DNA from 2 places in the Mycobacterium sp. NBC_00419 genome. Region 1 is predicted to be linked to the other one. Evidence: predicted binding sites of a transcription regulator. Region 1 holds the regulator's gene; the other holds the start of a gene.
What was found. The regulator LexA, encoded in region 1, represses DNA repair genes until DNA is damaged. The targets are predictions, from matches to a motif close to CGAACANNTGTTCG.

Region 1 (12,241 bases):
CGCTGGCCGCCGGGCTTCGGCAGTACGCGACCTAGGTCACCGGATCACCGGTGGTTGATGCGCCCGAACCGGCGGCAGCACCCCGGTGAACTTCTCCACGTCGACGAGCACCGCTGCCCCGGTGCAGCCACGGGCCAGTGACGACGTTCCGATGTCATCGGTCAGCACATTCGGATTCCCGTGCACGCACATCGAATCCGGGTCGGCCGGGTCCAGCGGGTCGTACCAGGCGCCGGTCGACAACTGCACCACCTGAGGGTGCAAGCCCTCGTCGACGACCACGCCCGCCAGGCAGGCGCCGCGGTCGTTGAACACCCGCACCACGTCGCCGTCGGCGAGGTCGCGCTCGGAGGCGTCCGCGGGATGCATCCGGATCGGCTCGCGCCCTTGTATTTTCGTGGCCGCGCTGGTGGCGCCGGCGTCGAGCTGGCCGTGCAGCCTGCTGGCAGGCTGATTGGCGATCAGATGCAGCGGATAGCGACGCGCGCGCTCACCGCCGAGCCACTCGGTGGGCTCGTACCAGCGTGGGTGCCCCGCGCAGTCCGGATAGCCGAAGCCCTCGATCTTCTCCGAGAAGATCTCGATGCGCCCGCTCGGGGTCGCCAGCCGGTGGCGTTGCGGGTCGGAGCGGAAGTCGGCGAGCAGCGTCAGGCCGTCCTCGACAGGTAGCCGCACGAACCCGTCGGCCCAGAACTGGTCGAAGTCGGGAACCGCGAAATCGATTTCCGCTGACCAGATTTCGTACATTTGCGCCAGCCATTGGCGCGCGGTGCGGCCTTCGGTGAACCGCTCACCGAATCCCAGGCGCTGCGCCAGTTCGGCGAAGGTGGTGTAGTCGTCGCGGGCGTCGGCGTACGGCGCGGTGAGCGCCGGCATGGCCACCAGCAGCGGGTCGTTGCGCGAACCGGAGAAGTCGTCGCGCTCGAAGGCGGTCGTGGAGGGAACCACGATGTCGGCGTGGCGGGCCATCGGCGTCCAGTACGGGTCGTGCACCACCACGGTGTCCACCCGGCCCAGCGCGCGGCGCAGCCGCGGCAGGTTCTGGTGGTGGTGAAAGGGATTGCCGCCGGCCCAGTACACGCACTTGATGTCGGGGTAGGTCAGGGTCAGCCCGTTGTAAGTGAAGGTCTCACCGGGGTGCAGCAGCATGTCGCTGATCGCCGCGACAGGGATGAACGTCTGCACCGGGTTGTGGCCCTGCGGCAGCGAGGGCAATCGGAAGCGTAGCGGCGGCAGCCCCGGCTCGTTCATCGATCCATAGCCGTGCCCGAATCCGCCTCCGGCAAGCCCGATCTGGCCGAGCATCGCCGCCAGTGTCACACCCATCCACGGGGCCTGCTCGCCGTGGCGCAGGCGCTGCAGTGACCAGCTGACGGTGACGATGGTGCGCTGCCTGGCCATCCGGCGGGCCAGTGCCGTCAGGGTTTCGGCATCCAGGCCGCAGATCGGTGCGGCCCACTGCGGTGATTTGGGTACGCCGTCGTCGGTGCCCAGCAGGTATCGCTCGAAGCGGTCGTAGCCGGTGCAGTAAGTGTCGAGGAAGTCGCGGTCGGCCAGGCCTTCAGTGGCCAGCACATGGGCCAGCGCCAGCATGATCGCGACGTCGGTGCCGGGCGTGGCCGGCAGCCACTGACAGTCGCCGTCGACATCGGAACGCAGTGGGCTGATCGAGACGATGGCGCCGCCCTTGTCCCGGAACCGGTTCAGTGCGGCGCGCGCCGGATGATCGGTGGTGCCACCGTGATTGATCCCGGTGTTCTTCAGGTTGACCCCGCCGAAGCACACCAGAAGCTCGGTGTGCTCGGCGATCACGGTCCACTGCGTCGAGCGCTTGAACAGGTCGTCGTGGGTGCCCACCACCCGCGGCATGATCACCCCGGTGGCGCCCAGACTGTAGGAGTGCCGGGAGAAGGTGTAGCCGCCAAGCATTTTCAGGAACCGGTGTACCTGGCTCTGCGCGTGGTGAAACCGGCCCGCGCTGGCCCAGCCGTAGGACCCGCCGTAGATCGCCTCGTTGCCGTAGGTGTCCACGACACGGCGCAACTCGGCAGCCAGCAGCTCGGTCAGTTCGTCCCAGCCGACGGCGACGAACTCGTCGGCGCCGCGTGCCGCCGTGGGGCCGGGTCCGTCGCGCAGCCATCCGCGCCGCACCGCCGGTGTGGTGATGCGCGACGGGTGGCGCACAGACCCGGGAATGTTGCCCAGTAGGGGAGAAGGGTCGCTGTCCCCGGGAATGGCCGACACCGAGGTGATCTCGCCATCGGCGACACTGGCGCTGAACGCACCCCAGTGCGTAAGACTCGTGGGGGCTCGGCCCATGGCTGAAAGTGTAAGCGGGCGCCCTGCCTACGCGCCCGCCCAGTTCCCCAGCAGAGCTTCCGTGACGATCGCGGCATTGTCGGCGGCGATCTGGCGGTAGACGAAGAACTGCAGGAACGGAATTCCCGGCAGGTTCAGCGGATCCCCGGCGCCGTCGGAGATCCCGCGAATACCGAGGAACGGCACACCATAGGCGTCGGCCACCCGATGTGCCGCGGCCGTTTCCTGGTCGACTGCGTCGACAGGCGGGTTGGTGTTGGTCAGCAGTCCGGTGATGTTGTTGAGCAGGCCGCGGACCAGAAATGGCCCGATTGCGCTGGCGAAGTTGCCGGTCGACAGCGGTGAGTAGTCCGGCGCTGCACAGGGCTGAGGTCCGAAAACCGCACCCCCCAATGGAATCGCCGGGAAGGCGGTGCCGCCATTGTTATCGTCACTGGAGCCGTCGCCCCCGACCACCACAGTCGGCTCGCGGCCCAGGTCGATCCGCAGGCCCGACGTCAGACCGCTACACAGGCATGCCGGATCGCCAATACTGTCCGTACTCATCAGGTCGACCGAGACCGCACCGGCGGCGGCCAGCAATCCGGAGTCCACCGGGTGCCAGGTGGCTCCGTCATCGGCGGTCCACCGGGCGGGTACGGTCACCGAACCGATCTGTGTGCCTGCGAAACCACCCGCGACACCGGAGAACACCACCGCGCCGATCGTCGTGCCCGTTTCGGCGGTGAAATGCTCGAAAGCCGTTGTGGTGGTGCGGGTTGCATTCACCATTCCGATACCGGTCATCGCGACGATGACTTTCTTGCCGCCCATGTCGCCGAGATAGAAGTGCGCCCCGTCGACGACCACCGACGGGCCGGGGTCCAGGGTCGTCCGTGCCAGGATTGCGTCGGTCTCGGCGGGAAACGCCGACAGGATCAACGTCCGCTTCTCGGGCAGGCCCGCTGGGCCGGCGTTGTCGACGGTGCCCGGGTCGTTGACCGCCGGTGTCGGTGCGCGCCGCGCCGAGTGCCCGGCACTGGCGGTGACCGGACGAGCGACCGGCGCGGGCTTGGTTCGGGCGGGGCGGCGCTGCACCTGGCCGCTGGAGGCGTGGTGGGCCGATGCGGACGAACTCGCCGTCTCGGCGACGGCAGCGGCCGGCCACGCCAGCAGTCCCGCACCCACACCGGCTGCCAGTGCGACAACCCACAACCAGCGGCGCTTATTCGATTGAACCGTTGTCCACATGCCCACCATCCCGACTTGGCGACACGATAACGGCGTCACACCGCCGGTGTTCGAACTCCGAGTGAACGGGGGAGCGCGCCCGTCCGGCCGATTCTCGACCAACTACTCGGTTGGTCTATTCTCGTGGCAAGCACGCCCAGCGATTACACCGATTCCCCGGAGGTATACCCATGAGCACTGCCGTCAAGTACGACCGGACGCTGTTCGAGCCGGAGCACGAGCTGTTCCGCGAGTCCTACCGGGCCTTCCTCGAGCGCCACGTCGCGCCGTACCACGACCAGTGGGAGAAGGACAAGATCGTCGACCGCGGGGTGTGGCTGGAGGCCGGCAAGCAGGGCTTCCTGGGCATGGCGGTGCCGGAGGAGTACGGCGGCGGTGGCAACGACGACTTCCGGTACAACACCATCGTCGTGGAGGAGACGGTCGCCGGCCGCTACAGCGGACTGGGCTTCTCGCTGCACAACGACGTCGTCGCGCCGTATCTGCTGCGCCTGACCACCGAGGAGCAGAAGCAGCGCTGGCTGCCGAAGTTCTGCACCGGTGAGCTCATCACGGCGATCGCCATGACCGAGCCGGGTACCGGCAGTGACCTGCAGGGCATCAAGACCCGCGCGGTCAAAGAGGGTGATCACTACATCCTCAACGGGTCGAAGACCTTCATCACCAACGGCATCAACTCCGACCTGGTCATCGTGGTGGCCCAGACCGATCCCGAGAAGGGTGCGCTGGGCTTCTCGCTGCTCGTCGTCGAGCGCGGCATGGAGGGTTTCGAGCGCGGCCGTCACCTCGACAAGGTCGGCCTCGACGCCCAGGACACTGCCGAGCTGTCGTTCACCGATGTGAAGGTGCCGGTGGAGAACCTGCTCGGCGAAGAAGGGAAGGGCTTCATCTATCTGATGGAGAACCTGCCGCAGGAGCGGATCTCGATCGCCATCATGGCCGCGTCCGCCATCGAGGCCGTGCTGGCCGAGACCATCCAGTACACCAAGGAGCGCAAGGCGTTCGGCAAGCCGATCGGGTCGTTCCAGAACAGCCGCTTTCTGCTGGCTGAGCTGGCCACCGAGGCCACGGCGGTGCGGATCATGGTCGACGAGTTCATCCGGCTGCACCTCGACGAGAAGCTGACCGCCGAGCAGGCCGCGATGGCCAAGTGGTGGACCACGGAAGCCCAGGTCAAGATCATCGACCGCTGCCTTCAGCTGCACGGCGGGTACGGCTACATGCGCGAGTACAACGTGGCCCGCGCCTACCTGGACGCCCGCGTGCAGACCATCTACGGCGGGACGACCGAGATCATGAAGGAGATCATCGGGCGCAGCCTGGGCGTCTAGGCCCGGCCGTCCGCTCCGGTAGCCGCGTACTGCAGTTTTGTCACGACTTAGTGCCGTTTTCCGGGGTTTCTGCGTGCCGTATCTCGGATATAGCCGCGTGTCGTGTTCTGCTGACGCAGAGTTGACGCGGACTATAACTAGAGGAATCGTGATCGGAACGCAGGGGAGTTACATGACCTGGCTTGGAAGTCGTCTCAGCAGAGGCGTCGGGCGACTAGCGCTTGGCGTGGTCGCGACGGCTGCGGCGGCGCTGCTGGTTGCTCCTGCAGTGGTGGCATCACCGGAAAGCGATGCCGCCAACGCGGCCATCGATCAGGCGTGGCAGGCCGCCGGCGGAGACGGGTCGCCGGTGGGTGGCAAGGACGGCGACGTCTACCCGGTCGGCGATGGATTCGCGCAGAACTTCACCGGCGGCAAGATCTTCTTCACCCCGGCTACCGGCGCTCACCTTCTCTTCGGCGCGATCCTGGACAAGTACCAGGCACTCGGCGGCCCCGCCGACGGCGACCTCGGCTTCCCGACCATCGACGAGGTGGCCGGCCTGCTCGGCCCGGACAGCAGGGTCAGCACGTTCAGCGCCAGCGACAAGCCTGCGATCTTCTGGACGGCAGACACCGGCGCATGGGTTGTGCGTGGCGCCATCAATGCCGCGTGGGACAAGCTCGGCGGTTCCGGTGGCACATTGGGCGCTCCCACCGGCGACGAAACCTATGACGGCGACGTTGTCACCCAGACGTTCACCGGCGGCACGGTGTCCTACAACGACGCCTCCAAGGTGTTCACCACTGACCCGCCTGACCTGGCCGCGAACCTCGCCGGTGTCGAGGTCCCGTCGGATCCGACGACGCTGATCAACCAGGCCTGGCGGGAAGCCGGGGGTATCTCCGGTGTGCTGGGCGCACGGCAAGGTGCGCAGTACACCGTCGGCAGCGACGGCGCCGCGCAGGATTACGCCGGCGGCAAGATCTTCTACTCGCCGGCGACCGGCGCCCACGCGGTGACCGGCGCGATCCTGTCGAAGTACGAGTCGGCCGGTGGCCCGACCGGTGACCTCGGTCTGCCGACCGGCACCGAGGCTGACGGCGGCGCACCCAACAGCCGGGTGAGCACGTTCAGCGCAGCGGACAAGCCGGTGATCTTCTGGACGCCGGACAACGGCGCGATCGTGGTCCGCGGTGCGATCAACGCGGCCTGGGCCAAACTCGGCGGCGCGACGGGCTCGCTCGGCGTGCCCACCGGCGAGCAGAGCGCCGACGGCGACACGGTTACCCAGAAGTTCAGTGGTGGCGAGATCTCCTTTAATAAAGCCACCAATGCCTTCACTACCAAGCCGCCGGAGTTGGCCGGGCAGTTGTCGGGCCTCGAGGTGCCCGTGGCGACCGCCCCGCAGACGCCCGGTGCGCCGGGCGCGGACGGCAAGCCCGGCAAGTCGTTCACCTGGCACTGGTGGTGGCTGCTGGTGATCATCCCGGCAGTGCTGCTGATCGGCGTGCTCGCCATGGGTCTGCTGTGGCTGCAACGCCGCCGCGCCGCCAACGTCGAGGACGACGACGACTTCGAGGATTCCGAGTACGACGAGGACGATCGCTGGCCCGGCGACTCGGAATCGTCGCGGTACTCCTCCTATCCCGACGGCGGCCTGGCTGAGGTTCCGAGTTCCTCCGGGTTCAACTGGTCCTCCGCTGGTCTGGGAACCCAGACCATGCCCGGTCCTGACGACGTGTTCGACGGCGACCAGGACTCCATCGACACCACGCCGACCCGGATTCCGGCCGAGCCTGAACCCGACACCGAGGCGAGCGACGCACACCCGGAGTATGCGGAGTACGCCGAGGTCGAGGAGGAGTCCGAGGAAGCCAGCGACTCGGGCCGCCACGCCGCAGTCAATCTTGAAGAGTCACAGTCGATGTGGCGCCTCGACATGGGTGGTATCGCGACGCCGCGTCGTCGTCGTGCCGCCGAGGAACCCGACGAGGTCCCGCTCGTGCCTGACGAGGATGTGACCGTCGAGCCTGCTGAAGAGCTGCAGTCGGATCCGCACGACGAACAGGACAATGCCCGTCCTGCGATCCACCTGCCGCTGGCCGATCCGTATCAGGCGCCGGAAGGCTATGTGATCAAGGCCAACACCCACTCCGGTCTGTACTACACGCCGGAGTCCGAGCTCTACGAGCACACCGTTCCTGAGGTGTGGTTCGCCAGCGAGGAACTGGCCCAGGCCAACGGGTTCCACAAGGCCGAATAGCGCCGACTAGCGGCCCCGCCGTCAGATCTTGCGGATGACGGTGACGACCTTGCCCAGGATGGCGGCGTCGTTACCGGGGATCGGGTCGAAGGCCGGGTTATGGGGCATCAGCCACACCTGACCGCCGGTTCTCTTGAACGTCTTGACCGTCGCTTCGCCGTCGATCATGGCGGCCACGATGTCACCGTTCTCGGCGACGTTCTGCTGGCGCACCACCACCCAGTCGCCGTCGCAGATGGCCGCGTCGACCATCGATTCGCCGACGACCTTCAGCAGGAACAGCGATCCTTCGCCGACGAGTACGCGCGGCAGCGGGAAGACATCCTCGACGGCCTCTTCGGCCAGGATGGGACCACCTGCCGCGATCCGGCCCAGGACCGGCACGAACGTCGGCTCGGGGAGGGCGTCTGAGCCGGCGACCTCGGTCACCGATGGCGTCGGCATGTCCTCCGCGCTCCGGACGTCGACGGCACGCGGCCGGTTGGCATCCCTGCGTATGAAGCCCTTGCGCTCGAGGGTGCGCAGCTGGTGGGCCACCGACGACGTCGAGGTGAGCCCCACGGCGTCACCGATCTCCCTGATGCTCGGGGGATAGCCGCGGGTGGTCACGGATGCGCGGATGACCTCGAGAATGGTCCGCTGCCGTTCGGTCAATCCGTTGTCGGAACCCCCGCCGCGGCTGCTGGTGTCGGTCCCCGGTGTCTCACTGCGGTCACTCATAGCGCCGAATGTAGTCGCCCGGGCTGACACAATCAAACATTTGTTCGAGCGTGTCGCATGTTCGGTCGCGCAAGGCGAAAACTTGTCGGTGCCCCGTTTTATTCTTCCGACACGCTCGCTCACATGTTCGGACATCGAACACATGATCGAGTATATTTCGAACACAAGAGCGAACAGTCGGGCGCATCGGAGGAAGGAGCGGACATGACAGTCATCGACGATTTGCAGGTGGTGGCGTGGCCGTCGGAGCATCGGCGGCACCCGGTCAGGTCCGGTTCGCCCGTGCGGGTGCGTCCGGCCGGTGCCCGCGACAACCGGCCTGGTCCCGCGCGACCGGCGGTGGGCCACCTGCACTACCGCGGCACCGGCGTTGCCGTGTCGCGTGCGGCCCACACTCGCCGACCGGTCAGCACGACGGTCACCATCGTGCTGGCGGGGCTGGCGGCGCTGACCACACTGTGGCTGGGTTCGCTGTTCCACTTCAGCTCCGCGGAGGTGGCGCCGGCGGCGATCCCCGATCAGCTCGCGGTCGTGCGGGTGCAGGCCGGTGAGACGTTGCAGCAGGTCGCCTCCCGAGTGGCACCCGAGGCGCCGGTCGCCCAGGTCGTCCAGCGCATCCGCGAGCTCAACAAACTCGATTCGGCCGCGCTGGATGCGGGGCAGACCCTCATCGCGCCCATCGGCTGATTCGCCGGCGCCGTGAGCCGCGACGACCCACTCCGGTGGATGGCCCGGGTAGGCTCTGGGTGGTTCACATCACCCGGCTGCGGCGGCGAAGGAGCGGTCATGCATTGTCCGTTTTGCCGTCATCCCGATTCCCGCGTCGTCGACTCGCGTGAGACCGACGAAGGCCAGGCGATCCGGCGGCGCAGATCCTGCCCCGAATGCGGCCGGCGATTCACCACTGTGGAGACTGCCGTCCTGGCCGTGGTCAAACGCAGCGGTGTCACCGAACCGTTCAGCCGGGAGAAGGTCATCAGCGGGGTGCGCCGCGCCTGCCAGGGCCGTCAGGTCGACGACGACGCGTTGAACCTGCTCGCTCAGCAGGTCGAGGACACGGTGCGGGCCGGCGGATCACCCGAGGTGCCCAGTCACGAAGTGGGCCTGGCGATTCTGGGCCCGCTGCGCGAACTCGACGAGGTCGCCTACCTGCGCTTCGCCTCGGTGTACCGGTCGTTCAGTTCGGCTGAGGATTTCGAACGCGAGATCGAGGCGCTGCGGGCTCACCGAAGTGTCGGAACCTCCGGCTGAGCCCGACTTAGTCCAGTCGCCGCACTCCGTCATCGACCACCCGGCCGCCGACGATCACCCACCCCTCCGGACTCCACCAGGTCTGCAGCCGGGAACCCTTGCCCTGGGTGATGGTGAGGTCGCGGCTGAGGTGGTCGGTGATGCGGACCGCCGCCGAACCCGTCGCCTCGTCCTCCGGCACCCCCAGATCGTTGGCGAACATCCGCGACCGGATGTGCCCCTGCTCGCGGTCCAGCCAGGCCCACAGGTAGTGCTCGGCGTCATCGGCGTAGTCACCCGGATCGGCGGCCAGCACGTGTTCGGCTGATGGCAGGTCATGAATGGCGAACTCCGGTGACCATTCCGCGCGAGCTCGAACGGTCGTCAGCTCGCCGTCGTGGCCGACCTGGACGATGCCTGCGGGGACCTGCAGGGTGTGGACCGGTGTGCCCTGCTCCCGCAGCCACCAGCCCGCGCCTACCGTCGGATGCCCGGCGAACGGCAGTTCGGTGGTCGGAGTAAAGATGTGCGCATGCGCCGTCGTTGAGCCCGGATCGGGCAGATCGATGAATATCGTTTCGCTATAACCCAATTGGGTGGCGATCCGTTGTCTCTCGCCGGCGGGCACCGTTGAGGCATCGACGACCCCGAGAGGATTGCCGAAGTTGCCCGTGGAGTCAGTGAACACCCGCAAGACAGTGACGTCGACGGTCATGACCCGACTCTACGACGCTCACTGCGCTGGTTGCACAGATCAGGTGGCGCTGCGTTCGTCGGTGCCCATCGCGTCGAGCACCGCCACCCGGGTGTCCAGTGAGCCGGTGACCAAGCGCTCGCTGATGCCGGTCCGCAACAACTCACGCAGGACGCTCTGGTCGTACACGGCCGGCGCCGTGGAGTCGATGAACCGCTGCACCACCTCGACGAACCGGTCGGGGTCGTCATGGAACGGAAAATGCCCGGATCGGGCGAAGATCTCCAGCTGCGAACCGGGCATGGCCGAATGTGCCATCTTGGCGTGGGCTACCGGAATGACGGCGTCCTGATCACCCCAAATCAATTGCACGGGAACGGATTCCGTCAAATAACATCGGTCGAGCATGGTCACCACCTGGCCGCGCCAGTCCACCACCGAGCGCAGCGTGCGGGTGAACGCCGAAGATGCCGTCGGCTCGGGAAGATCGGTCAGTATCCGCAGTGCATCGGGGATGTCGCGGCCCAGTCCGGTCGAGCCGAAGACGGTACCCAACGCCCGGCCTGCGACCTGCAGCGCGGGCAGCACCATCGGTAGCCGCAGCAGCGCCAAGGCTTCGCCCCCCAGCGGCAGCGAGGCCAATCGCAGCGCGATGTTGACGTCCTTAGTGACCCCGCCCGCGCCGATGAGGATGAGTCGCTCGACAAGTTGGGGGAATTGGTAGGCGAACTGCATGGCCACGCCGCCGCCGAGCGAGTGCCCGACCACGGTGACCTTGTCGATATCGAGCACGCTGAGCAGATCCCGCATGCCGTTGGAATAGGCCGCCACCGAGTAGTCGGCACGTGGCTTGTCGGATTGGCCATGGCCCAGCAGGTCGGGTGCGATCACGGTGAAGCGCTGAGCGAGCTTGCTGTGCACCGAATGCCAGGTGGTCGAGTTGTCACCGATGCCGTGGATCAACAGCAGCACTGGACCGGATCCGGCGACGCGGAACGCGCGGCGGTAGCCGTGAATGGTCTTGAAGTGCAGCGTCGGAGTGACTTCCCGCACCGGCTGCAAGTTGGGCTTTCGCTGCGGCATCTCCAACCTCATCGTCGGTGCGGGGACTTCCTCAGGTCTCGCCGTCGTCGGTGAGACCGTCCTTGAGGTCCTCAGCGTGCTGGGCCAGGAATCGCTCGAACTCCCCGGCGAGTTCGTCACCACTGGGGAGTTCCTCGTCGCGTGCCAGCAACGAGCGGTTCTCCTGCGCGGCAACGAATGCATCGTACTGTCGCTCCAGCGCGCTCACCACTTGAGCGACTTCGGCACTGGCCTCTACCTGCTCGTCGATCTTGGTGCGCACGGATGCACCGGCCTCGGTGAGGGCGCGCAGCGGAAGTTGCAGCGAAGTCGTCCGTGCCACCTGCTCCAGCAGCGCCTCGGCGGCGAGGGGGTAGTCGGTCTGGGCCAGATAGTGCGGAACGTGCACGGTGAACCCGAGGACCTCGTGGCCGTGCTGGGCCATCCGGTACTCCAGCAGGTTCGACACGCTGCCCGGCACCTGCACCTCGCCCACCCAGGGCTGGTGGTCGGTGATCAGTTCGCGGTTGTTGGAGTGCGCCGTCATCGACACCGGGCGGGTGTGCGGCACCGCCATCGGGATGGTGCCCAGCCCGATGGTCTGCCGGACTCCGAGCCGCTCGGCCAGCAGCCGCACCGCGGTGACGAACCGCTCCCATCTCAGGTCGGGTTCCAGCCCGGCGAGCAGCAGAAACGGCGTCCCCAAGCTGTCGTGCAGCGCATAGAGGTTCAGCTGCGGTTCGTCATAGTTGGTGAAGTGGTCGGTCTTGAACGTCATCACCGGCCGCCGCGAGCGGTAGTCGAGCAACTCGTCGATGGCGAATGAGGCGACCAACTCGGTGTCCAGCACGTTGCGCAGATGTTCGGCGGCCAGGTGAATGGCATGGCCGGCGTCGGAGAACCCCTCCAGTGCGTGCACCAGCACGGGGCCCCGCCCGTCGGACGACGCCAGCTGGGGTGCCGGAAACTCCAGTTCGTACATCCCGGTGGGCTCGGGTTGATACTGCTGTCCCTGCTCGTCAGCCATGGTTTCGCCTCCTCGCGGTGTCCTGCGACGTCATCGTCGCGGTCATACCGATACACCTAGTGTCTCGCAGATCCGGCACAGCGCCGTGGTGTGCCCGTCTCTGGACAACGCAGCCGTGGTCGCGCTCGTTCCCTGCTCGCCGACGATATCGGGCATGATCTCCTGCATGCGGACCGTTGTGGCGGCGTTGAGCATGGCGGCAGCTGCCGCCGTGGTGGCGGGCTGCGGCCAAGCCAGTGAGCCGCCGGCCAAAGCCGCCGAGACCGCCAAACCCGACGGTGTGGCCATCACGGCCGAGCCGGTGGCGCCCCAGCCCGCGGTCGGCGCGCTGTTCCTCGGCGGCACCGACACCCACACCTGCACCGGATCGGTGGTGCGATCGG
Region 2 (12,241 bases), 840 kb from region 1:
ATGTAGGAGTGTCCGACGCGAGAACGCACCGGCATGCCGCCGCGCTCGATCACCAGCTCGGGCACCGCCCGAGACGTGATCAGGTTGTGGATCACCGTGGCACCGATCTCCCGCGCCAGCTCCCGGCCGGCGACGAGCGCGGTCACCGCCGACGGCGAGACCGGATTTCCCCGTTCGTCGACGACGAAACACCGGTCGGCATCCCCGTCGAAGGCCAGGCCGATGTCGGCCTTGGTCTCCAGCACGAATTTCTGCAGATCCACCAGATTGGCCGGCTCCAGCGGGTTGGCCTCGTGGTTGGGAAATGAGCCGTCGAGTTCGAAGAACAGCGGCAGCAGCGTCAGCGCCGACAGCGGGCCGAGCACCGCGGGCGTGGTGTGCCCCGCCATGCCGTTGCCCGCATCGACGGCGACCCGCAGCGGCCGCAGCTCGCTCAGGTTCACCAGCGACCGCAGGAACTGCCCGTAGTCCTCGAGAACATCCTGATCATGCAGCTGGCCCCGGGGGCCGTCGTAGGCCGGTACCCCGGCGATCAGATCGTCGCGGATGATCGCCAGCCCGGTGTCGTCGCCGACCGGTTTGGCACCGGCCCGGCACAGCTTGATGCCGTTGTAGGCGGCCGGGTTGTGGCTGGCGGTGAACATCGCACCGGGGCAGTTCAGGAATCCGGACGCGAAATACAGCTGATCGGTGGATGCCAGCCCGATGCGCACCACGTCGAGGCCCTGGCCGGTGACGCCATCGGCGAATGCCGCGGCCAGCGTCGGCGAGCTGTCCCGCATGTCGTAACCGACGGCAACCCGGCCGGCCTGGCTGCCCTCGTCGCGCAGCAGCCGGGCGAACGCAGCCCCGACATCAGCGACAAAGGCCTCGTCGATCTCCTCACCGACCAGACCACGCACGTCGTAGGCCTTGATGACACGGCGTACCGCGGCGGCGGCCCTGGGCATGCGGTCTCCTGACTGAGGCAACTGTTGGCCGCCAGCCTATCTGTTCAGGGGCCGCGTTAGCGGTGTCCTTCTCGGCTCAGTCGGCCGGATCGGGCAGGACCCGCAGATGTCCGCGGCGGCGACCCGAGGTCGTCGGGTGTTGCATCGCCGACGGCATGAGGCCCGCACCGGGTGCGGTGGCGTGCGCGGCACCGCTCGGGTCGGAGAACCCGGCGATCGGCGGCCCGGAGGGCAGTTCACGGCCCTCCCGCACGGCGTCGGCCAGAGCGACCAGGTCGTCGTCCTCCAGAAACTCAGGCAGCGGAGCGGCATGGCGCACCAGCTCCCAGCCGAGCGGGGCGGTGATGCGGTTGGCGTGACCGATGCACAGATCCCAGGAGTGCGGCTCGCGATTGACCGCCAGCGGTCCGACGACGGCTGTGGAATCGGAGTAGACGAACGTCAATGTCGCCACCGCGTAATGGGGGCACGCGGGCCTGCAGCAGCGACGGGCAACATTCACGCCGTGAGGCTATCGCGCGGCAATTGCAGGTGGCGGGCGGACACGCGCAGCGGCGGAGGCGTCGATTCCCAACCGTTACGATCGCTCGGTGGCCGATTCCCGCAGTTCCCGGCGAGGCGGTCGATCCGGCGGTGGCGCCGGGTCCCGCCGTGGGCGCGAGATGCGCGGCCCCTTGTTGCCGCCGACGGTACCGGGCTGGCGCAGCCGTGCCGAGCGATTCGACATGGCGGTGCTGGAGGCCTACGAGCCCATCGAGCGGCAGTGGCAACAACGGCTCACCGCTTTGGATGTCGCGGTCGACGAAATCCCGCGCATCGCGGCCAAGGATCCGGACAGTGTCCAGTGGCCCCCGGAAGTGGTGGCTGATGGGCCGATTGCGTTGGCGCGGCTGATACCGGCGGGGGTCGATGTTCGCGGCAACTCCACGCGAGCCCGAATCGTGCTGTTTCGCAAGCCGATCGAACGCCGAGCCAAGGACTCGATCGATCTGACTGACTTACTGCATGACATTCTGGTGGCTCAGGTGGCCACCTATCTCGGGGTCGAGCCGTCGGTCATCGACCCGAGTCTTGACGAGGACTAGACGATGACTAGACGATGCCGCGCTTGAGGCGACGGCGCTCGCGCTCGGAGAGCCCGCCCCAGATGCCGAAGCGCTCATCTTTCGCCAAGGCATAGTCGAGGCACGCGTCCTTGACCTCGCAGCCCAGGCAGATTCGCTTGGCCTCTCGGGTGGAGCCGCCCTTCTCCGGGAAAAACGCCTCAGGGTCGGTTTGGGCGCACAGCGCCTTCTCCTGCCACAGCTCGTCCCCCGGTTCCATCGGGAGCACATCGATGGGATCGGGCACCAAACTCAAGTGAGTGCGCGCCGTTACCCCCGAGTTCTCCGAGCCGGTAATGGTGTGCGGGGCCCCGAGCGCTCCAATGAAGTGCTGATAGGACATTTCCGCCTCCTCACCTGGTTTCGTAGATTCCTGCATGTCGCCCACTATTCGAGTGTGGCCATCCCAATTCGAACATCTGGTCGAATCTCGGTCTGCGACACCGAAAACGGCAGGTGGACCGCGAAATGACACTGGTGTGATTAGACACGCCTATGGGGGTCCGGTCAAGCGAAAGAACCAAAATTGATACCACTTTCCTCGGACAATTCGGCGAGTCGATGCCCCGGCGTGTCTCGGTGGTGACTCGATCGTGACCGCGTGCGCGCCCAAACACCCGACCGCCTAGTGTCGATCGGTGTGAAGATCACCGTTCTGGTCGGCGGCGTGGGAGGCGCCCGTTTCCTGCTCGGGGTGCAGCGATTACTGGGTTTGGGTCAGTTCGCCGACCAAAAATCCGGAGCCACAGGCGATCTTGATCACGAGCTCACGGCAGTGGTCAACGTCGGCGATGACGCCTGGATGCACGGCGTGCGGATCTGCCCGGATCTGGACACGTGCATGTACACCCTGGGCGGCGGGATCGATCCCGAACGGGGCTGGGGACATCGCGACGAAACCTGGAACGCCAAGGAGGAATTGGCCGCCTATGGCGTTCAGCCGGATTGGTTCGGTCTCGGTGACCGCGATCTGGCCACGCATCTGGTGCGCAGCCAGATGTTGCGTGCGGGATATCCGCTGTCCCAAGTGACCGAGGCGTTGTGCCACCGCTGGTCCCCCGGCGCCCGACTGCTGCCGGCCAGTGACGACCGGTGTGAGACGCACGTGGTGATCGACGACCCGCAGACCGGTGAGCGCACGGCAATCCACTTCCAGGAATGGTGGGTTCGTTATCGAGCGCAAGTGCCCACGCACAGTTTCGCGTTCGTCGGGTCCGAGACCGCCAAAGCCGGACCCGGTGTGGTCGACGCGATCACCGACGCCGACGTCGTGATGCTGGCACCGTCGAATCCGGTGGTCAGCATCGGCGCGATCCTCAACATCCCGGGCATCCGGGCCGCATTGCGCTCCACCGGCGCGGCGATCGTCGGCTACTCCCCGATCGTGCACGGAAAACCATTGCGGGGCATGGCCGACGAATGCCTGTCGGTGATCGGTGTCGAAACGTCCTCCCAGGCAGTCGGCCGGCACTACGGCGCACGCTCGTCAACCGGGATCCTCGACTACTGGCTGATCTCCGAAGGCGACCACGCCGAGATCCCCGGCGTGACGGTGAAATCCATTCCGCTGCTGATGTCCAGCCCCGATGTCACCGCCCAGATGGTCCGCGCCGGATTGGAACTGGCGGGCGTGACCCCGTGAGCCGCGAGCATGGCAGCGCCGCACCCATCGAAATCCTGCCCGTTGCGGGACTTCCCGAGTTCCGGCCAGGTGACGATCTGGCAGCGGCGGTCGCCGAGTCCGCGCAGTGGTTGCGCGACGGCGACATCCTTGTCGTCACCAGCAAGGTGATCTCCAAGTGCGAGGGCCGCATCGTGCCCGCCCCCGCCGACCCTGATGAGCGGGACGCGCTGCGCCGCAAACTGATCAACGACGAGGCGGTGCGGGTACTGGCCCGCAAGGGCAAAACCCTGATCACCGAGAATCGAATCGGACTGGTTCAGGCCGCGGCCGGAGTCGACGGGTCCAACATCGGCACAACGGAATTGGCGCTGCTTCCGGTCGATCCGGATCGCAGTGCCGCGGCCTTGCGTGCGGCCCTGCGTGAGCGGCTCGGTGTCGATGTCGGTGTCCTGATCACCGACACCATGGGCCGGGCCTGGCGTAACGGGCAGACCGACGCCGCGATCGGCGCCGCGGGGCTGCCGGTGCTCTATGCCTACGCAGGCGCGGTGGATACCCACGGAAACGAGTTGCTCGTCACCGAAGTCGCCGTCGCCGACGAGATCGCCGCCGCCGCCGATCTGGTCAAGGGCAAGCTCACCGCGGTCCCGATCGCGGTGGTGCGCGGACTTCACCTGCCTGATGACGGGTCCACCGCGGCGCGACTGCTGCGCGGCGGCGAGGACGACCTGTTCTGGCTGGGCACCGCCGAGTCGATCGAGTTGGGCCGCCGCCAAGCCCAACTGCTGCGCCGCTCCACCCGCCGCTTCGCCGAGGAGGCGGTCGATCCGACCCTCATCGAGGAGGCGGTCGCCGAGGCGTTGACCGCACCGGCGCCCCATCACACCCGGCCCGTGCGGTTCGTCTGGTTGCAGGACCGCGGCAGGCGCATCACGCTCCTGGACCGGATGAAGGACGCCTGGCGCGCCGACCTGACCGGTGACGGCAGGCCCGCCGACAGCGTCGAGAAGCGGGTCGCCCGCGGCCAGATCCTCTACGACGCACCGGAGGTCGTCATCCCGTTCCTGGTTCCCGAAGGTGCGCACAGCTATCCGGATCCGGTGCGCACTGCCGCCGAACACACCATGTTCACCGTGGCAGTCGGTGCAGCCGTGCAGGGCCTACTGGTGGCGCTGGCAGTGCGCGGGGTCGGCAGCTGCTGGATCGGCTCGACGATCTTCGCCGCTGACCTGGTGCGCGAGATACTCGAGCTGCCGCCGGAGTGGGAACCGTTGGGCGCCATCGCGATCGGCTACCCCGTCGAGCCTCCTGAGCCGCGCGATCCCGCTGCGGTGGGCGATCTGCTGGTGCGCCGATGACGGTGCGGGATTCGGCGATCGAGCTGCTGACAGACTGGCAGCCACCCAATGACAGCCAGGACACGCTTCGGCACGCGGTGCTGGCGTTCCTGTACGCCCGCGAGGATGCCTGCCAACGCAGTTGCGTACCAGGCCATATCACCGCCTCGGCGTTGGTGGTCGCCGATTCCGGTGACAAGGTGCTGCTGACCCTGCACCCGCGGCTGGGACGGTGGGTGCAACTCGGCGGGCATTGCGAGCCGGAGGATTCCGATATCGTCGCGGCCGCGCTGCGCGAAGCCACCGAGGAGTCCGGCATCGACGGGCTGAGCATCGACGCCGACCTCGGCGCCATCCACGTCCACCCGTTGACCTGCTCGCTGGGTGTGCCGACGCGTCATCTGGATCTGCAGTTCATCGCACGCGCCCCGGCGAACGCGCAGATTGCCATCAGCGACGAGTCACTCGATCTGGCGTGGTGGACTGCCGATACGCTTCCGCCCGGGACCGACGGCGCGCTGGCGCACCTGGTGGCAGTGGGCCTTTCCCGCACTCGTTGACCCGCGAGTGGCTACTTATGACACGCTTTTCGACCGGAGCCGTGGCATAAGTGGCCACTCGATGGGGCAGCCAGCCGCGATCAGGGCCGCCACGACGCGGTCGATCACCACTCCGGGCGCATGGCGTAGCAGGTCCCCGCTGACCCGGACGATCCGCCAGCCGCACGCCTCCAGTTCGGCCAGGCGGTTGATATCCCGGGCGCGCTGCGCGGGGTCGGTCCAGTGGTGGGCACCATCGAACTCCACCGCAACCTTCCACTGTTCCCACCCCATGTCGACTCGCGCAACGAAGTGACCGCAGTCGTCGAGAACATTGATCTGGGTGGCCGGAGTCGGTAGTCCTGCACGAATCAGGATCAACCGGGTCCGGGTCTCTTGAGGTGACTGCGCTCCACCGTCCACCAGCTCGAGCACTTCACGCAATTGGGCGATCCCCCGGGCGCCGCGATGTCGAACCAGCACACGATCAATGTCTTTACGGCGCAGCCGGGTTGCGTTGCACAACGCATCGATGCGGACCACGGCCATGTCGAGCCCTGGGCGACGCCCCAGGTCGAACGCAGTCCTGGCGGGCGTCGTCACTGGGATTCCCGCGACGCGACACACCTCGTCGCCGTGAAGAATGTCGCGATGGATGACGATGCCCGGCACCGGTTTACCGTTGCGTCGTACGAGCTCAGCCGGATGGTGATCGTCGATCCAGCGACATCCCAACAGCGCGGCCGCGGACAGCCCGGCTACCGTCGCGGTACCTCCCGACCAGATGTACGCGGCCTTCGCCTTGACCGTGGCGGTGACTACGCAATCCCGCGGTAGGTATACGTCACGGTGGATCGGGCGGTAGTCGCGGGCGAGGGCCCGGCGACTGACGAGGCCGGCCGACAACGCTTCAGACCCCCGCAAAGGTGCATCGATGACCGCCATAACCGCACCCTGACACGCGGAGGCCGGTCAGGTTGTCACCCATCCACAGGCCCGCGAGTGGCTACTTATGACACGCTTTTCGGCCGGAGCCGTGGCATAAGTGGCCACTCGGCCGGGGCTAGATGTCCGACGAGTAGCGGATTCCACAATCGGGGATCGTCACGCCGGGCCACACCCGAGCACCGCGCAGCAATTCGCAGCGTGCCCCGATGTCGGCACCGTCGCCGATGATGCCGTCGCGCACCAGGGCCCGCGGCCCGATCCGCGCACCGAACCCGATGATCGACCGTTCCACAACCGACCCGGCCTCGATCTTGGCCCCGTCGAAGATCACCGCGCCGTCCAGTCGCACTCCCGGCCCGATCTCGGCACCACGGCCGACCACTGTGCCGCCGACCAGCACCGCGCCCGGCGCCACCGATGCGCCGTCGTGCACCAGGCTCTCCCCGCGCCGCCCGCCCAACGCCGGCGAGGGCGCCAACCCGCGAACCAGATCGGCCGAGCCGCGGACGAAGTCCTCGGGTGTGCCCATATCCCGCCAGTAGCTGGAGTCGACGTACCCGCACACCTTGACACCGTCGGCCAGCAGGGCCGGGAACACTTCACGCTCCACCGAGACTTCGCGTCCGCGCGGGATGCGATCGATGATCTCGCGCTTGAAGATGTAGGTGCCGGCGTTGATCTGGTCGGTCGGCGGGTCTTCGGTCTTCTCCAGGAACGCCACGACGTTGCCATCGGCGTCGGTGGGCACACAACCGAATGCCCGCGGGTCGCTCACCCGCACCAGGTGCAGGGTCAGGTCGCTTTCGCGGGCGTGGTGGGCTGCCAGCATCTGGGACAGGTCCATACCGGAGAGCACGTCGCCGTTGAACACCATCACGGTCTCGTTGCGCAGCTTGGGCACCACGTTCGCGATACCGCCGCCGGTGCCCAGCGGATGCTCTTCAGTGACGTATTCGATCTTCAGGCCGAGCTTGGAGCCGTCGCCGAACTCGTCCTCGAATGTGGCGGCCTTGTAGGAGGTGCCGAGGATGACGTGCTCGATGCCGGCTTCGGCGATCCGCGACAGCAGGTGCGTGAGGAACGGCAGCCCGGCGGTGGGCAGCATCGGCTTGGCAGCCGAGAGGGTCAACGGCCGCAGCCGGGTGCCCTTACCGCCGACGAGGACGACCGCGTCGACGGCACCCGGGTTCATATCGCTCACTGAGCCTTCACCCCTTTTCCCCGTTCCCGTTTCGATTTACGCACCGCCGCACGGGAGCGCACCTTCAATGCGCCCTTCATCGTCCACCGCAGCGGCGCCTGCCACCATCCGAAATGACGGTCCGCGAGATAAATGTAGGTGCTCTCATGGTGGGCGCGTAGGTTTCGGGCCGGATCACGCCCCGTCGAGTGGCCCTTGTCATGCAGGATCTCCGCGGCCGGGACGTAGATGTTCAGCCATCCGGCCCGACCGATCCGATCTCCGAGATCGACGTCTTCCATGTACATGAAGTAGCGCTCGTCGAAGCCGCCGACCTGCTCGAATGCCGCCCGCCGGATCAGCAGGCAGGACCCGGACAACCAGCCCACCGGCCGCTCGCTGGGCTCCACCCGCTCCTGGCGGTAGGCCTTGGTCCACGGATTCGTCTTCCACACGAAGCCGACCACCGCGTGCATGCCGCCGCGCACGAGGCTGGGCAGGTGGCGCGCCGACGGATACACCGCGCCGTCGGGGTCGCGGATCAGCGGCCCGAGCGTTCCCGCCCGCGGCCACCGCTGCGCCGCCTCCAGCAGGGCGTCGATGCTGCCCGGTGCCCACACCACGTCGGGGTTGGCCACGATCACGAACTCGTCGTCGGCGGGCACCGTCGCGACCGCACGGTTGACGGCGCTGCCGTAGCCCAGGTTGCCGCCGGTGCGCAGCAGGGTGGTGCCCGGGTAGCGATCGACCGCCTCTTCGGGTGTGCCGTCCACCGAGCCGTTGTCGGCCATCACCACGGTCAGCGGCAGATCGGTGGCCACGGTCAGCGAGGACAGGAAGCGGTCCAGATGCGACCCCGGTGAGTACGTCACCGTCACGACGGTGAGCGGGCGGGTGGAGGTCACGGCGTAGAGGTTAGCGGTCAGTCGGCGACGGGCTGGGCAAGCGCCTCGGCCAGGGCTTCACGCCACGGCCGCAGCGGCGCCAGCCCGGCCTGTGCCGACATCGCCATGGACAACGCGGAGTACACCGGCCGGCGGGCGGGCTTACGCGACTGCGCCGCGCTCACCGCACGAACCCGCTCGGGGTCGGCGCCGAGCTCTTCGAACACGGCGCGGGCCTGTTGGAAGCGGCTGACGGCGCCGTCGTTGGCGGCGTGCAGGACCGGCTCGCGGATACGCGCATCCCCGGCCTCGAACAGCGCCCCGACCAGGTCTTTGACGTAGGTGGGCGAGCCGGTCTGGTCGTCGCCGACCGCAATGGTCTCGTCAGTTGCGGCCACCCGCCGCAGCATCGCGACGAAGTCGCTGCCCGAGCCGCCGGTGTACACCCAGGAGGTGCGCACGATGGTGGCGTCCGGCTGTGCGGCGAGCACCGCGAGCTCACCGGCCAGCTTGGTGCGGCCGTACACGCTCAGCGGGTTCGTCGGGTCGCCGACCTCATAGGGGTGACGTTTCTCACCGCCAAAGACGTAGTCGGTGGACACGTGCACCAGGGCGGCGCCGACCCGCGCGCAGGCGTGGGCGAGGTTCTCTGGGCCGGTGACGTTCACGGCGTAGGCGGTGTCCGGTTCGGCCTCGGCCGCGTCGACGTTGGCGATGGCCGCGCAGTTCACCACCAGGTCATCCGCGGCCACGAAACGCTCGGCTGCCGGTGCGTCGGTGATGTCCCACTCGCGGCGCGTCAGCGCGCTGACCTGGTAGCCGCGCAGGGCCGCCTCACCTGCGAGAAAGCGTCCGACCTGGCCCCCTGCACCGGTAATGACGATCCTCCTGCCCATGACTTCGAGTCTGGCACGCCGGTTTCGGCTACCGGGTATGCGCCCATCTCGCCAGTAGCCTGGGCTGATGCCTGCTGACACCGATGCAGTGACGGGCGCCCGGCGGGTGGCTCGCACTGTGCTGGCGTTGTTCGCCGTGATGGTGATGGTCGGTACCGGCGTCGCCTGGGGGAAGATCCGCTCGTTCGAGGACGGCATCTTCCACCTGAGCACAGCCGCCCTCGGCGGCGGCGGTGAGGACGACGGCGCGATCGACATCCTCCTCGTCGGTATGGACAGCCGCACCGACGCGCACGGCAACCCGCTCTCGGAGGACGAACTGGCCACGCTGCACGCCGGCGACGACGTGTCCACCAACACCGACACGATCATCCTGGTCCGCATCCCGAACAACGGGAAGTCGGCGACCGCCATCTCGATCCCGCGCGACTCCTACGTCAAGGCGCCGGGGCTGGACAAGACGAAGATCAACGGCGTCTACGGCCAGGTGAAGCTCGAGAAGATGAAAGAGCTCGTCGAGCAGCAGGGCATGGACCCCGCGGAGGCCGAGCCGAAAGCGGTGGAGGCCGGCCGCGAAGCGCTCATCAAGACCGTCGCTGATCTGACCGGCGTCACGGTGGACCACTACGCCGAGATTGGCCTGCTGGGATTCGCTTTGATCACCGATGCCCTCGGTGGCGTCGATGTCTGCCTGAAAGACGCCGTCTACGAACCACTTTCGGGTGCGGACTTCCCGGCTGGCTGGCAGAAGCTCAACGGCGCGCAAGCGCTGAGCTTCGTGCGCCAGCGCCACGACCTTCCGCGCGGCGACCTCGACCGGGTGGTGCGCCAGCAGGTCGTGATGGCTCAGCTTGCCCACCAAGTGATTTCGAGCAAGACCTTGACCAGCCCGTCGACACTGAACCAGCTGCAGGATGCGATTCAGCGCTCGGTGGTGATCTCCTCGGGCTGGGACATCATGGATTTCATCAAGCAGTTGCAGAATCTGGCGGGCGGCAACGTCGCGTTCGCGACCATCCCGGTGCTTGACGAGGCGGGCTGGAGCGACGACGGCATGCAGTCGGTGGTGCGCGTCGAACCCTCGCAGGTGCAGGAGTGGGTGGCCAGCCTGCTGCACGATCAGGACGAGGGCAAGACGGAGAAGATCGCCTACTCGCCGGACCAGACCACCGTCGAGGTAGTCAACGACACCGAGATCAACGGCCTGGCTGCCGCAGTGTCGGAGGTGTTGACCGCCAAGGGTTTTGTCGAAGGCAACGTCGGCAACAACGAGAAAGACCACGTGATCAAGAGCCAGGTGCAGGCCGCCAAGGAGGATGATCTCGGCGCCCAGGCCGTCGCCAAGGAACTCGGCGGGCTGCCGGTCGCTGCGGAGGGTTCGCTCCCGGCGGGCACGGTGCGGGTGGTGCTCGCGTCGGACTACACCGGCCCCGGCTCGGGCCTGGACGGGACGCTGCCGACGGCCGCGACGGTGGATCAGGCCGCCGGGCAGGCCGGCGATGCGACGGCTCCCCCACCGTCGCCGATCATCACTGCGGGGTCCGACGACCCCAAGTGCGTCAACTGATGAATATCGCTGACGCGGTTCTGGATCCATTGCTGCGCGCCGACCCGATGGGTCCGCGCATCACGTTCTACGACGACGCCAGCGGTGAGCGCATCGAGTTGTCGACGGTGACGCTGGCGAACTGGGCGGCCAAGACCGCCAACCTGTTACGCGACGAACTCGGCGCCGGCGCCGGCTCGCGGGTGGCGGTGCTACTGCCCGCGCACTGGCAGAGCGCCGCGGTGCTGCTGGGTGTCTGGTGGATCGGCGCCGAGGTGGTGCTCGGCGGCTCATCGGACCTCGCGCTGTGCACCGCCGACCGCCTCGATGAGGCCGACGAGATGGTGTCCGGCGGTGAGGTCGCGGTGCTGTCGCTGGATCCGTTCGGCAAGTCCGTGCCGGATCTGCCCATCGGGGTGACCGACTACGCGACCGCGGTGCGGGTACACGGCGATCAGGTGATCGGCGAGTCGCGCCCGGGCCCGGCACTCGACGGGCGGACGGTCGAGGACGTGCTGGCCGGGGCGGCCGAGTCCGCCACCTCGCGGGGGCTGACGCGCGGCGACCGGGTGATGTCGTCACTGGCCTGGTCGACACCGGCGGAGATCGTCGACAATCTGCTGTCGGTGTTCGTGGCCGGGGCGTCGCTGGTGCAGGTGGCCAACCCGGATCCTGCCGCGCTGGATCGCCGCCGCGACACCGAGAAGGTCACCCGCGATCTGAGCTGAACGCCGAGGCGAGAGCGGGGGTCCGCGGTGGTGCGGTCCGCCGACTACCGGTGGCCTCGAACGCCGCGGCGAGCACAAGCAGTGCCGTGTCGTCGTATGACCGTCCGGCGAAGGTCAAGCCGACCGGCATGCCGATGTCGGCCATCGTGCCCATCGGTACGGTGACTGTCGGAATGCCGAGGTGCCGCAGCACCAGATTGCCGTTGGCAACCCACACGCCGTTGCGCCAGCCGAGGTCCGCGGACGCCTCGTTGACGTCCATGTCGGCGAGGCCGACGTCGGCGACGGCGGGAAACACGACCGCGTCCAGGCCCAGGCGGTCCATCCAATCCTCGAGGTCGAGGCGGCGCGACTCCTCCAGACCGCTCAGGCCCTGCGCGAGATGCGGGATGTCGGTGAGCTTTTCCACCGGATGCTCGCGCACACGCGCGGGGTAGGAGGCAACGGTGTCATCGAAGCCGTCGTAGCGGTCCTTCAGTGCACCCTCGGGGTGCGGGAAGATCGTT

Region 2: a site for LexA is predicted at 2,466-2,479, ahead of cofD (2-phospho-L-lactate transferase). Genes of this name have one in related genera too.

What each region holds. Positions count from the first base shown of each region.
Region 1 covers NZ_CP107931.1:4,965,789-4,978,029, forward strand. The annotation lists gene hflX (GTPase HflX) at 1-35, shown strand, start outside; gene OG976_RS23745 (molybdopterin guanine dinucleotide-containing S/N-oxide reductase) at 37-2,319, opposite strand; gene OG976_RS23750 (phosphorylase family protein) at 2,347-3,549, opposite strand; gene OG976_RS23755 (acyl-CoA dehydrogenase family protein) at 3,720-4,880, shown strand; gene OG976_RS23760 (LGFP repeat-containing protein) at 5,053-7,125, shown strand; gene lexA (transcriptional repressor LexA) at 7,147-7,845, opposite strand; gene OG976_RS23770 (LysM peptidoglycan-binding domain-containing protein) at 8,050-8,532, shown strand; gene nrdR (transcriptional regulator NrdR) at 8,632-9,096, shown strand; gene OG976_RS23780 (PhzF family phenazine biosynthesis protein) at 9,104-9,790, opposite strand; gene OG976_RS23785 (alpha/beta fold hydrolase) at 9,830-10,852, opposite strand; gene OG976_RS23790 (proteasome assembly chaperone family protein) at 10,884-11,858, opposite strand; gene OG976_RS23795 (trypsin-like serine peptidase) at 12,013-12,241, shown strand, end outside.
Region 2 covers NZ_CP107931.1:4,124,149-4,136,389, reverse strand. The annotation lists gene OG976_RS19750 (phosphomannomutase/phosphoglucomutase) at 1-950, opposite strand, end outside; gene OG976_RS19745 (DUF3499 domain-containing protein) at 1,027-1,452, opposite strand; gene OG976_RS19740 (metallopeptidase family protein) at 1,613-2,035, shown strand; gene OG976_RS19735 (WhiB family transcriptional regulator) at 2,043-2,396, opposite strand; gene cofD (2-phospho-L-lactate transferase) at 2,694-3,695, shown strand; gene OG976_RS19725 (coenzyme F420-0:L-glutamate ligase) at 3,692-5,035, shown strand; gene OG976_RS19720 (NUDIX hydrolase) at 5,032-5,574, shown strand; gene OG976_RS19715 (DUF559 domain-containing protein) at 5,590-6,498, opposite strand; gene OG976_RS19710 (NDP-sugar synthase) at 6,617-7,693, opposite strand; gene OG976_RS19705 (glycosyltransferase family 2 protein) at 7,699-8,586, opposite strand; gene rfbD (dTDP-4-dehydrorhamnose reductase) at 8,604-9,461, opposite strand; gene OG976_RS19695 (LCP family protein) at 9,601-11,028, shown strand; gene OG976_RS19690 (TIGR03089 family protein) at 11,028-11,735, shown strand; gene OG976_RS19685 (amidase) at 11,716-12,241, opposite strand, start outside.